2 linked regions of the Anaerobacillus sp. CMMVII genome follow. The protein of the gene in region 2 interacts with the protein of the main gene of each other region in a pairwise test. Links are inferred from orthologs where the notes say so. Each region holds a gene or a part of one and is shown on either strand. Other genes may lie near its edges.

Region 1 (2,809 bases), on a different replicon or contig from region 2:
TCATTGGTGGGGCAAAAGTAAAAGACAAAATCGGTGTGATTGAGAATTTACTAGAAAAAGTAGATAATCTCATCATCGGTGGTGGTCTAGCTTATACATTTGTAAAAGCCTTAGGTCATGACGTTGGGAATTCACTTCTTGAAGAAGATAAAATTGATTTAGCGAAATCATTTATTGATAAAGCAAAAGAAAAAGGCGTTAATTTGTATATGCCTGAAGACGTTATCGTTGCAGATAAGTTTTCAAATGAGGCAACAACACAAGTCGTTGATATCGACGCGATTCCAAGTGATTGGGAAGGACTTGATATTGGACCGAAAACAGTCGATACCTTCCGTAAAGTCATCCTAGAATCAAAGCTTGTGATTTGGAATGGACCAATGGGTGTATTTGAATTATCATCGTTTGAAAATGGTACAAAGTCAGTAGCCGTTGCTTTAGCTGACGCGCAAAATACGTACACTGTCATTGGTGGCGGAGATTCAGCTGCAGCAGTTGAAAAATTCGATTTAGCTGAAAATATGGACCACATCTCAACAGGCGGTGGCGCATCATTAGAGTTTATGGAAGGCAAACAACTTCCAGGCGTAGTAGCGTTGAACGATAAATAAAACAAGTTAAGAGTGTTGAGTTAAGAGTTATGAGTTTTCGTGAGCATCTGCTTCGTAGCCCAAGCCCACAACAACTCAAAACTCAACACTCAAAACTAAAAGAAGTTAAGAGTGTTGAGTTAAGAGTTATGAGTTATCGTGAGCATTGCTTCGTAGCCCAAACCTACAACAACTCAAAACTCAACACTCAAAACTAAAAGAAGTTAAGAGTGTTGAGTTAAGAGTTATGAGTTATCGTGAGCATTGCTTCGTAGCCCAAACCTACAACAACTCAAAACTCAACACTCAAAACTCAAAACTGAAAAAGGAAGTGAAGAACGTGCGTAAACCAATCATTGCAGGAAACTGGAAGATGAATAAGACTATTGGTGAAGCAAGAACTTTTGTGCAGGAAGTAAAGGGTCTAGTACCTGATAGCTCAAAAGTAGATTCTGTTGTTTGTGCACCGGCTTTATTTTTAGATTGTTTAGTTGATAACTCAGCTGGCTCAGACTTGAAAATTGGTGCTCAAAACATGCACTTTGAAGAAAGTGGCGCTTTTACAGGGGAAATTAGTCCTGTTGCACTTAAGGATTTAGATGTAACTTACGTGATTATTGGTCACTCAGAGCGTCGTGAAATGTTTGCTGAAACAGATGAGACAGTAAACAAGAAAACACATGCAGCCTTCAAGCATGGTCTAGTACCGATTGTTTGTTGTGGTGAGACGCTAGAAGAGCGTGAAGCTGGAAAAACAAATGATATTGTCCGCGGCCAAATGCAAAATGGTTTAGCAGGGCTTTCAGAAGACCAAGTGAAGAACCTAGTTGTTGCATATGAGCCAATCTGGGCAATCGGAACAGGGAAATCTTCTTCAGCAGCAGAAGCAAATGATACGTGCGGATATATCCGTACGGTTATAGCTGAAATGTTTTCACAAGAAGCGGCAGACGCTGTACGCATTCAATATGGCGGTAGCGTGAAGCCTGAAAATATTGCTGAGTACTTAGGTCATTCAGATATTGATGGTGCTTTAGTAGGTGGCGCAAGCCTTGACCATCAATCATTTTTACAGCTTTTGGAGGCAGTCAATGAGTAAGAAACCTGTAGCATTAATTATCCTGGACGGATTTGCTTTACGCGATGAAACGAAGGGGAATGCAGTTGCCCACGCGAAAAAGCCAAACTTTGACCGTTACTGGAACGAATATCCCCATGCTCAGTTAATGGCATCTGGTGAAGCAGTAGGTTTACCTGAAGGGCAAATGGGAAATTCTGAAGTAGGACATTTAAATATTGGTGCAGGTCGTGTCGTTTATCAAAGCTTAACTCGCGTAAATAAATCGATCCGCGAAGGTGAGTTTTTTGAAAATGAAACCTTCTTAAATGCCATCAATCACGTAAATGAAAACAACACTAGCCTTCATGTTTACGGGCTATTGTCCGATGGTGGTATACATAGCCACATTCAACATTTATTTGCTTTACTTGAGCTTGCGAATCGCAAAAATGTAGAGCGTGTGTATGTTCACGGCTTTTTAGATGGAAGAGATGTTGGACCGACAAGCGCTGAGGAATATCTTGTTGCGCTTGAGGAAAAAATGAAACAGTTAGGCACAGGAAAAATAGCTTCAATTTCAGGCCGTTACTATGCGATGGATCGCGACCAACGCTGGGAACGAGTTGAAAAAACATACAAAGCAATGGTGTATGGAGAAGGCTTAAAATATAAGAATAGTGTGGATGCACTACAAGATTCTTATAAAAGTGGGATCCATGATGAGTTCGTCTTACCTTCTGTAATGACTAATGAAGATGGTTCACCTGTTGGAACGATTGAGGATAATGATGCAATCATTTTCTTCAACTTCCGTCCTGACCGTGCCATTCAATTATCTCAAGTTTTTACAAATAACGACTTCCGTGGTTTTGATCGTGGTGATAAACACCCGACAAATCTCCACTATGTATGTTTAACTCATTTTAGTGAGTCAGTCGATGGTTTTGTGGCATTCAAACCGACAAACCTTGATAATACGCTAGGAGAAGTGCTAAGCCAACAAGGCTATAAGCAATTACGTATCGCTGAAACAGAAAAATATCCACACGTGACATTTTTCTTTAGTGGCGGTCGTGAAGATAAGTTTCCTGGTGAAGAGCGTGTCCTAATCGACTCGCCAAAGGTAGCAACCTACGACTTAAAACCTGAAATGAGTGCA
Region 2 (8,210 bases):
TTTTAACTTATTGACATCACTTTTTGCCAAGTCACCAATGGTGAAAATTCCAATTTTGTTTAACTTTTCAGCCGTCTTATTGCCGATACCATGCATTTCCCCCACCTTCAAAGGCCATAGTACCTTTTCCACTTCCCGTTTTCGTAATACCGTTATTCCTAAAGGTTTTTTCATATCACTAGCCATCTTAGCCAAAAATTTATTAGGGGCAATTCCGATGCTACTAGGTAAATTCAACTCCGTTAATAGTCGTTGTTGGATCGCTTGAGCTATGAATAATGGTGATCCTAAGTGATGACATGCAGAAATGTCCATATAGCCTTCATCAATAGACACCGGTTCTACTAAAGGTGTATATTCTTTTAATAACTGAAAAATTTGCAATGATGCCTTTCGATATCGGTCAAAGTTTGGTGTCATTACGATTAATTCTGGACAATGCTTTTTGGCTTCCCAAATAGGCATTGTTGTCTTAACCCCTTTCGCCCTGGCTTCGTAACTACTTGTTACGATAATGCCACGCCGTTCTTTTGCATTTCCAGCTATAGCCACAGGCTTCCCTTTTAGCGAGGGGTCAAAAGCCATTTCCACTGACGCATAAAAACTATTCATATCAACATGAAAAATAACACGTCCATCTTTTGGGTAGAACTTTTTCATCATAAACACCTTTTTTAGTTTATAGTTTTGAGTTTTGAGTTTTGAGTTTTGAGTTTATAGTTTTGAGTTTTGAGTTTTGAGTTTTGAGTTTTTTGGGGAAACTCAATGATGTTTCATAAGTAATAAATCTTTCTACAATTGAGTGAATTTCATATTAACTTAATCGAACTATATCATTCTAAATATAGTTGCAAATGGGTTCTACGCAATTGCATTTAGAAATTAGTAGCGAAAAAAATGAATGATGAAATTCATTGAATTGAATCTACTCACAATTATTGTTTACTTTTAGTTTATACATAAAAAAGGACCCGCACAAGATGTGCGGGATTAGTGTTAATTCTGTATGTAAGAGAAGCAAACTTACACTTTTAACTGAGGTTGTAGTTGTTCAGCGCGTTTTTTTATTATTGCTCGGGCAATATGGACACCATTGGCCCCTGCTTGCGCTAAACCACGTGTTACTCCACCACCATCGCCTCCTGCATAAAGGCCTGAAATTTGTGTTTCGAAGTCGTTTGTTAAAATCGGTCTAGCTGAGTAAAACTTAGCTTCCACTCCGTAAAATAAAGTATGCTCTGATGCAATTCCCGGAGTAACATGATCAAGTGCTTCCATCATTTCAATCAAACTTTTCATCGTATTATATGGAAGAACTAGACCTAAGTCTCCTGGGACAGCTTCTTTTAATGTTGGCTCTAAAAAGCCTTCTTGGATCCTTTTTTCTGTTGAACGTCTGCCTTTTAGAATATCCCCATATTTCTGGACGATAACAGAACCATCAGATAAATCATTCGCTCGTTTAGATACTTCCTTTGCAAACGAAATTGGTTCATCGAAAGGTTCTGTAAATGTGTGAGATACAAGTAAAGCAAAGTTTGTATTTTCACTTCCTAGCTTAGGGTCCTTATATGCATGACCGTTAGCTGTCATGATTCCACTATGATTTTCGACAACTACATGACCAGATGGGTTTGAACAAAATGTTCTTACAGTAGTTCCAACTGACGTATTATAAACAAATTTCGCTTCATATAAATGATGATTAATTTCTTCCATGATGACATCTGAAGTTTCGACGCGCACCCCAATATCTACTTGATTGTTAATCATTCTATAATCACGCTTTTTCAACAGGTTACCTAACCATTCTGAACCGTCTCGCCCTGGTACGATGACAACTTGGTCTGCTGCAATTTCTTCACCATTTTTCAGCACAATACCTGTCACTTTAAAACTATCATTCACCTTTTCTGTCATAATATCCTCGACTTCAGTTCTAAAGCGCATCTCTACTTTGTCCTTTAAAAATTCATAAATACTAGTTAAGATTTCTAGATTCTTCTCAGTACCTAAATGCCTAACGATCGCACGCAGAAGTTTTAGCCCTGCCCCCATTGCCTTACGTTCAATTTCCCGAACTGCTAATGTTGTAGGATCAGTACTTTCCTCTGGTGCTCCATGTTTTAAGTTGATAGCATCAACATATTTTATTAATTCAAGAACTTCTGATGGTGCTAAATATTCTTGCATCCAACCACCAAAAGCAGTAGTAATATTAAATTTTCCATCAGAATAAGCACCTGCCCCACCAAAGCCAGCGGTGATCGAACATGCTGGCAGACATCCAGCAAAGTCCTTTCTCCCTTTTGGTGGCGGGCATTTATCTATTTTTTTTTCATTTATAGGACATCGACGATTGTAAATAGAGTGCCCTTTATCAATAAAAAGTACATTTAAATCGGCTTTCTGCTCTAACAATTCATATACAGTAAAAATTCCGGCCGGACCCGCCCCAACAACTACTACGTCATATTTCTTCATCATATGTCCCCCTTGTGCTATAAACCTATCAGTCTTTTTCTGAAAACTTTTAACCTTTACTATCTTACAAAACAAAATAAAAAAAAGCAAGAGAAAGACGAATATATTATAACGACATACGCATTATAGTTCGTGTTTTTCTCTTACCTCTATATTATCAATAATAATTTATATACTTTTTTATATTATATACGAACGCTACAAGAATTTCTCCTGATAAATCTTAGTTGTCTTTTCCACCCACTGAACATATTCTTCACCATGATAGTTTCTATTAAAATCAATGATAATACTCATTAACTTATTAAACCCCTCTTCATCTTCCTGGCGAATTTGGTTTATATAGTTTAAAAATTGAAATTCAGCAGTGGCAGTTGACGATTGTCGTTTCTTTCCTTCTTCTGTAAGAATTACATATGAAACTCGTAAATCATGATCATCTTTTTCTACGGTAACTAAACCTTTCTCCTTAAGTCTTTTTACGACTTGCATAACTGTCGAGCGGTCCCATAAGCCATTAGTTGCAATCGTTGTAATTGAAGCTCGTCCTTCAAAATAAATCATCCATAGCGTATGTAGCTCAGCTTGAGTCAGTCCAACTGACTTTGCGGCTTTTTGCCAATCAATTTCAATTACTTTAGTAGCTCCCCTAAAATGATTAAGCATTGTGTGTAGGTTCGTCAAATTTTCCATAGAATTCCTCTTTCTCTATTCTAATATAATGCTGTTTATTCAATATTTTACCATAAAAAACGATAATTGGAATAGTATAATTTAAGTGTTATTTAGTAGTTCATAAGTTTTGATTTTTATAGAATGGCTCTTTTCGTAAACTTTGTTGCTTTTAGGTCGTCTTTTGAGAATAAATAAGCTTCACGCAAAACGTGAAGAACCAAGCATTCGCATGGTTACGAACTAACAGCTAATAGCAACAATCTTTTAGAAAAGAAGACCCTGAGACCTTGATATATCTTGTTGTTTAAAACAACACTCTTTTGGAAAACAGCCTTATATAAATAGGCTGACCTAAAGCCGTTGTTTTCCCATTTTCAAAAAAGGGAAAAATAACCAGCTTAAAGTCAGCCTAAGTAACTGTGATATGATGTTATTTTTTAGCTACCTCTTTAACAATAGCTACTACTAGTTCAGCAGTTTTTTCTAGCTCTTCAATTGGCATCTTCTCATTTGTTGTATGAATTTCTTCGTAGCCTACAGCTAAATTAACAGTAGGGATACCGAAGCCTGCAATGACGTTTGCATCACTTCCTCCTCCACTAGTTTCGAGTTTTGCTACTCGATTGATTGAGGTTACCGCTCTCTTGGCTACTTCTACAACATGGTCTCCATCGCCATATTTAAAACCAGGGTACATAACGTCAATTACGACTTCTGCTTTACCACCCATTTCTAACGCAACAGACTCGAAAGCATTCTTCATTTTTTGAACCTGAGCTTCCATTTTTTCAGGAACTAAAGAACGAGCTTCGGCTAAGATACTCACGTGATCACAAACGATATTCGTTTGTGTGCCACCTTCAAATCGACCGATATTCGCGGTTGTTTCAAAGTCAATCCTGCCTAGTGGCATTTTAGCAATTGCTTTGGCTGCTATCGTAATTGCAGATACCCCTTTCTCCGGAGCAACGCCAGCGTGAGCAGTTTTACCTAAAACTGTTGCTTGCACCTTTGCTTGGGTTGGTGCGGCTATAATGATATTCCCTACTTTTCCATCACTATCTAAAGCATAGCCATATTTCGCGTGAATTAATGAAGGATCTAGTTCTTTTGCGCCCTTTAATCCCGATTCCTCACCGACTGTGATTATGAATTGAATTAAGCCATGTTGAATATTTTCTTCTTTTAAAACTTTGACTGCTTCGAGCATAGCTGCTAAGCCAGCTTTATCATCAGCTCCTAGAATTGTTGTACCATCCGTTTTAATATAACCATCTTCAATGATTGGGGTTACACCATTTCCGGGAACAACTGTATCCATATGAGAAGTAAAATAAATTGGATCAATTCCCACTTCTGTTTCTTTTAACGTACAAATTAAATTCCCAGCTCCATGCCCGGATTTTGCGGTTGTGTCGTCTTCAAAGACATCAACACCTAGTTCAGAAAACTTGGCTTTTAATACATCAGCAATTTCTCGTTCGTATTTTGTTTCTGAATCAACTTGCACTAACTCTAAAAATTCATTAACTAAACGCTCTTTATTAATCATATGTAGAACCTCCAAGTAAAGCTTTTTGTCATTTTGAGTGGCGAGGGTTAGGTCATTTCGATAATGTCTCAAAACATTAATTACATTCAATCCTCATCCTCAAAACTGTTGCTTCTATTTGTATTTATTTTATCATTGAATGCTTTTCTCGTAAAATATTGGAGTTACTTACTTTTTCTCACAAAATTCATACAAAACACCTAGAGCAGACTTTGGATGTAAGAAGGCAACTTGCGCATTTGCAGCACCTGGCACAGGCTTCTCGTTTATTAGTCGCACTCCATTTTGCTTCAATTCGTTAAGCCGATCCTCAATATCATCTACCGCTAAGGCAACGTGATGGATCCCAGCCCCTCTTTTATTAATAAACTGTGCAATGGGGCTTTCTTCACTTAAGGGTTCTAACAGTTCTAGCTTTGCTTCACCAATTTTTAAAAAAGCAACACGAACTTTTTGAGTGGAAACTTCTTCAATTCCAAGCAGTTTTAGCTGCAATTGATCCACATAAAAAGGTAGTGCCTCATCAATAGAATTCACAGCGATACCTATATGGTCAATTTTTTTGGGAACTTTTACTTGTTCAACGACAACCGTTTCGAGTATTTCCTCCAATGTTTTCTGTTTCCAATCTGGATGTATCTTAATTAATGCTTTTGTTGCTTCTAACCATTGATTAACAATAACTTCATCTCCCATAGTTTCATCCCCCATTAAATGATTTTGTTATCACTTCTCTAGAATTTAATAAAAATCCTGCTTCCTATACTAATTAGGTAAATCTATTTAGATAATAGGCTTGTTTTATTTTCAATTTCACAGTAAAATATGATTGTAAAATTCATTTGGGAGGTAATAATAATGCCCCGAAAATATCGTAAAATTATCATTTATATTATGATTGCTACAATGCTTATTGGAACGCTCTTTACAGGAGCAGCAATGTTTTTCTAACACGAATTAGGACAAAGTCAAAGAGATACAACAATTGTATCTCTTTTTTTGTTACTCAATGGCACCTTGTTCTTGCCCAAGGCTGACAAAGTCCTTTTCTGAACTTGTAATAAAAATTTTTGTTCCATAGGGAATTTTTTGAAAAAGCTCTTCTATTTCTTCATTAAACATTCGAACACAACCACCGGTAATATAGTGACCAATGGAGTTGGGATCATTATTACCGTGGATCCCATAAATTCTTCCATCCGTTTCTTCTGCATTAAATCCAATCCACCTGGTACCTAATGGATTTTCTTTCGTACCACCTTCAATATTCTTCCTTCGGTAATAAGGATTAACCGCTTTAACAACAACAGAAAATTCGCCTTCTGGGGTTAACTCGTCCGTTTTACCTGTTGAAACTTGATAAACTTTTTCCACTTCTCCCCCAACAATATAAGCCATTTCGTTAGTTCTTTTATTAACAATAAGATAAGGATCTCCAACCAAAGGATTTTGACCAAGTGGCCAAATCGGCGAAATCACTAATAAGAGTATGACTAAAAGTTTGGAAGCCATAGATAAACCTCCTAGTTTTTCTCCTTATTTTACGTTAAATAGCTTTAGGCTATGCTTTTTCAATACGAAATTGCCTTTTAATTATTAAATATTGTTCAATTTCTTTGATAAAAGAATACAAGGCAGAACGAATCTCAAACTCCTGCCGGTCTTTTGGAAGTTCCATTTCTTTCAACTCATTCTGAAGCTCGTTTAGTTTTTGTAAAAAGTCAATTGAGCTTACTTTTGGATTCACTTCCTTACTTAACTCTTCAAGAAATTCGGCAATTTTTTTCCCCTTGGCAACAGTTTGATCTAAAGATGAAATTAACGGCATCACTCGTTCAATGATTTCAAATTGCTTTTCACGCATCTTAAAATAATGGTAGTATTGATCTTCATAACGAAGTAAATGATTTTCAATATTTTGTAAGGCGATGCCTTTGCCTTCATCTAATATTTGTGCTGTCTCGGTAATTTCTTTCCCATCCCAATTGCTTTCACCCTCTTTAAGGTAAATCGCAAATTGAAAAAGATTTCTTTAAAATTATTTTCAATTCTCATTTGAACCTTTTTTAAATTTTTTTCAACACTTGGCATATAAGCATTCATTAACAGAGCTATACCCACTCCATATAATTATTAGGCCAAATTCATTGATGATAATCGGAATTGTTACTTCCCCAAGAGTATATAAATGAAAGATAATGACTGAGCTAGTGGCAATACCTTCTTGAGCCTTCAAATATACAACACTTGGGATAAAGGACACTAATAAGATTGCCACTGCTAGGGGTTATAACCAATAACCTCAAATAAAATAGCCCCATAAAGCATACCAATGCAACAGGCTAAAAAACGTTGCCATGATATTTGTAAGGATTGACGCCTCGTTTTCTGAATACACAGGATCGTAATAATTCCAGCTGACGCATAAAAGGTCAAGCCAAATGCTTGTGCGAGAGCAATTGAAAGTGATGCCCCAGTAGCTGTTTTTAAGGTTCGATATCCAATTTTAAACATGGTGGTGTCCTTTCTAGACAAAATTGTTTGCTCTTATTATACAGTGAAATTTCCTTATTGGTAAGAAAAGGCTGGCCGCCTGAATCTAGACATCAAGTACTATAAACGTTATCTAACAAAAAAACAGGGGTGACAAAGTCATCCCCTTAAGAGTAATTATAATATTTTATCTAAAAACGCCTTTGCACGATCTGTTTTTGGATTAGCAAAAAATTCCTCTGGTGGCGTATCCTCTAAAAGCCTGCCTTCTTCTAAGAAGAATACACGATCGGCAACTTCACGAGCAAAACCCATCTCATGCGTAACGATCGCCATTGTCATCCCACTTTTAGCTAAAGACTTCATAACATCTAATACTTCTTTTACCATTTCAGGATCAAGGGCAGATGTAGGTTCATCGAATAGCATAATTTCTGGTTCCATTGCTAATGCCCTAGCAATGGCGACACGTTGTTTCTGACCACCTGAAGTCTTACGGGATACTCGTTAGCTTTTTCTTCTAGTCCAACTCGTCTTAATAATTCTAGGGCTTTCTCGTTTGCTTCTGCTTCCTTAAGACCTTTTACTTTCATTGGTGCATACGTAATATTTCGAATCGTATTCATATGAGGGAATAAGTGAAAATGTTGAAAAACCATCCCTATTTTTTGACGCACTTTCATAATATTTATCTTTGGGTTCGTAATCTCTTGGTCACCAATCCAGATTTGACCTGATGTAGGTGTTTCCAGTAAATTTAGGCAACGTAACAAGGTTGATTTACCTGACCCAGACGGTCCAATAATGGCAACCACATCACCTTTTTCAATGTCGGTACTAATATCTTTAGTACGTTTAACTTCCCGAATGATTTATGAAGATTTCTAACTTTAATCACTACGTCTTAGCCTCCTCTCAAGAACTCTACCTAAGAGAGTCAATACCATTACGAGAATATAGTATAATAACGCAGCAAATATCAACGGTTCGAAGGCGATATATTTTT

Evidence for each region. Proteins that work in one complex are often made in the same cells at the same time.
Region 1: the proteins of H1D32_RS14210 (region 2) and tpiA interact in binary tests that used the Escherichia coli proteins (3 or more experiments, as listed by UniProt). The link is inferred for Anaerobacillus sp. CMMVII from one-to-one orthologs.

What each region holds. Positions count from the first base shown.
Region 1 is NZ_JACEHK010000017.1:291,433-294,241, forward strand. It holds tpiA (triose-phosphate isomerase), read left to right. Parts: upstream 1-930; coding sequence 931-1,689; downstream 1,690-2,809. Other genes in the region: H1D32_RS22875 (phosphoglycerate kinase), read left to right, coding at 1-611; gpmI (2,3-bisphosphoglycerate-independent phosphoglycerate mutase), read left to right, coding at 1,682-2,809. UniProt on the Escherichia coli protein: Involved in the gluconeogenesis. Catalyzes stereospecifically the conversion of dihydroxyacetone phosphate (DHAP) to D-glyceraldehyde-3-phosphate (G3P).
Region 2 is NZ_JACEHK010000010.1:144,392-152,601, reverse strand. What follows is about bases 2,651-5,528. They hold H1D32_RS14210 (M20/M25/M40 family metallo-hydrolase), read right to left. Parts: upstream 4,712-5,528; coding sequence 3,590-4,711; downstream 2,651-3,589. Other genes in these bases: mce (methylmalonyl-CoA epimerase), read right to left, coding at 4,880-5,314; H1D32_RS14215 (MarR family winged helix-turn-helix transcriptional regulator), read right to left, coding at 2,683-3,177. Outside these bases: H1D32_RS14225 (DNA polymerase IV), read right to left, coding at 1-660; H1D32_RS14220 (NAD(P)/FAD-dependent oxidoreductase), read right to left, coding at 1,024-2,487; stressosome-associated protein Prli42, read left to right, coding at 5,570-5,662; H1D32_RS14195 (L,D-transpeptidase), read right to left, coding at 5,714-6,223; H1D32_RS14180 (amino acid ABC transporter permease), read right to left, coding at 8,095-8,210. UniProt on the Escherichia coli protein: Cleaves the N-terminal amino acid of tripeptides.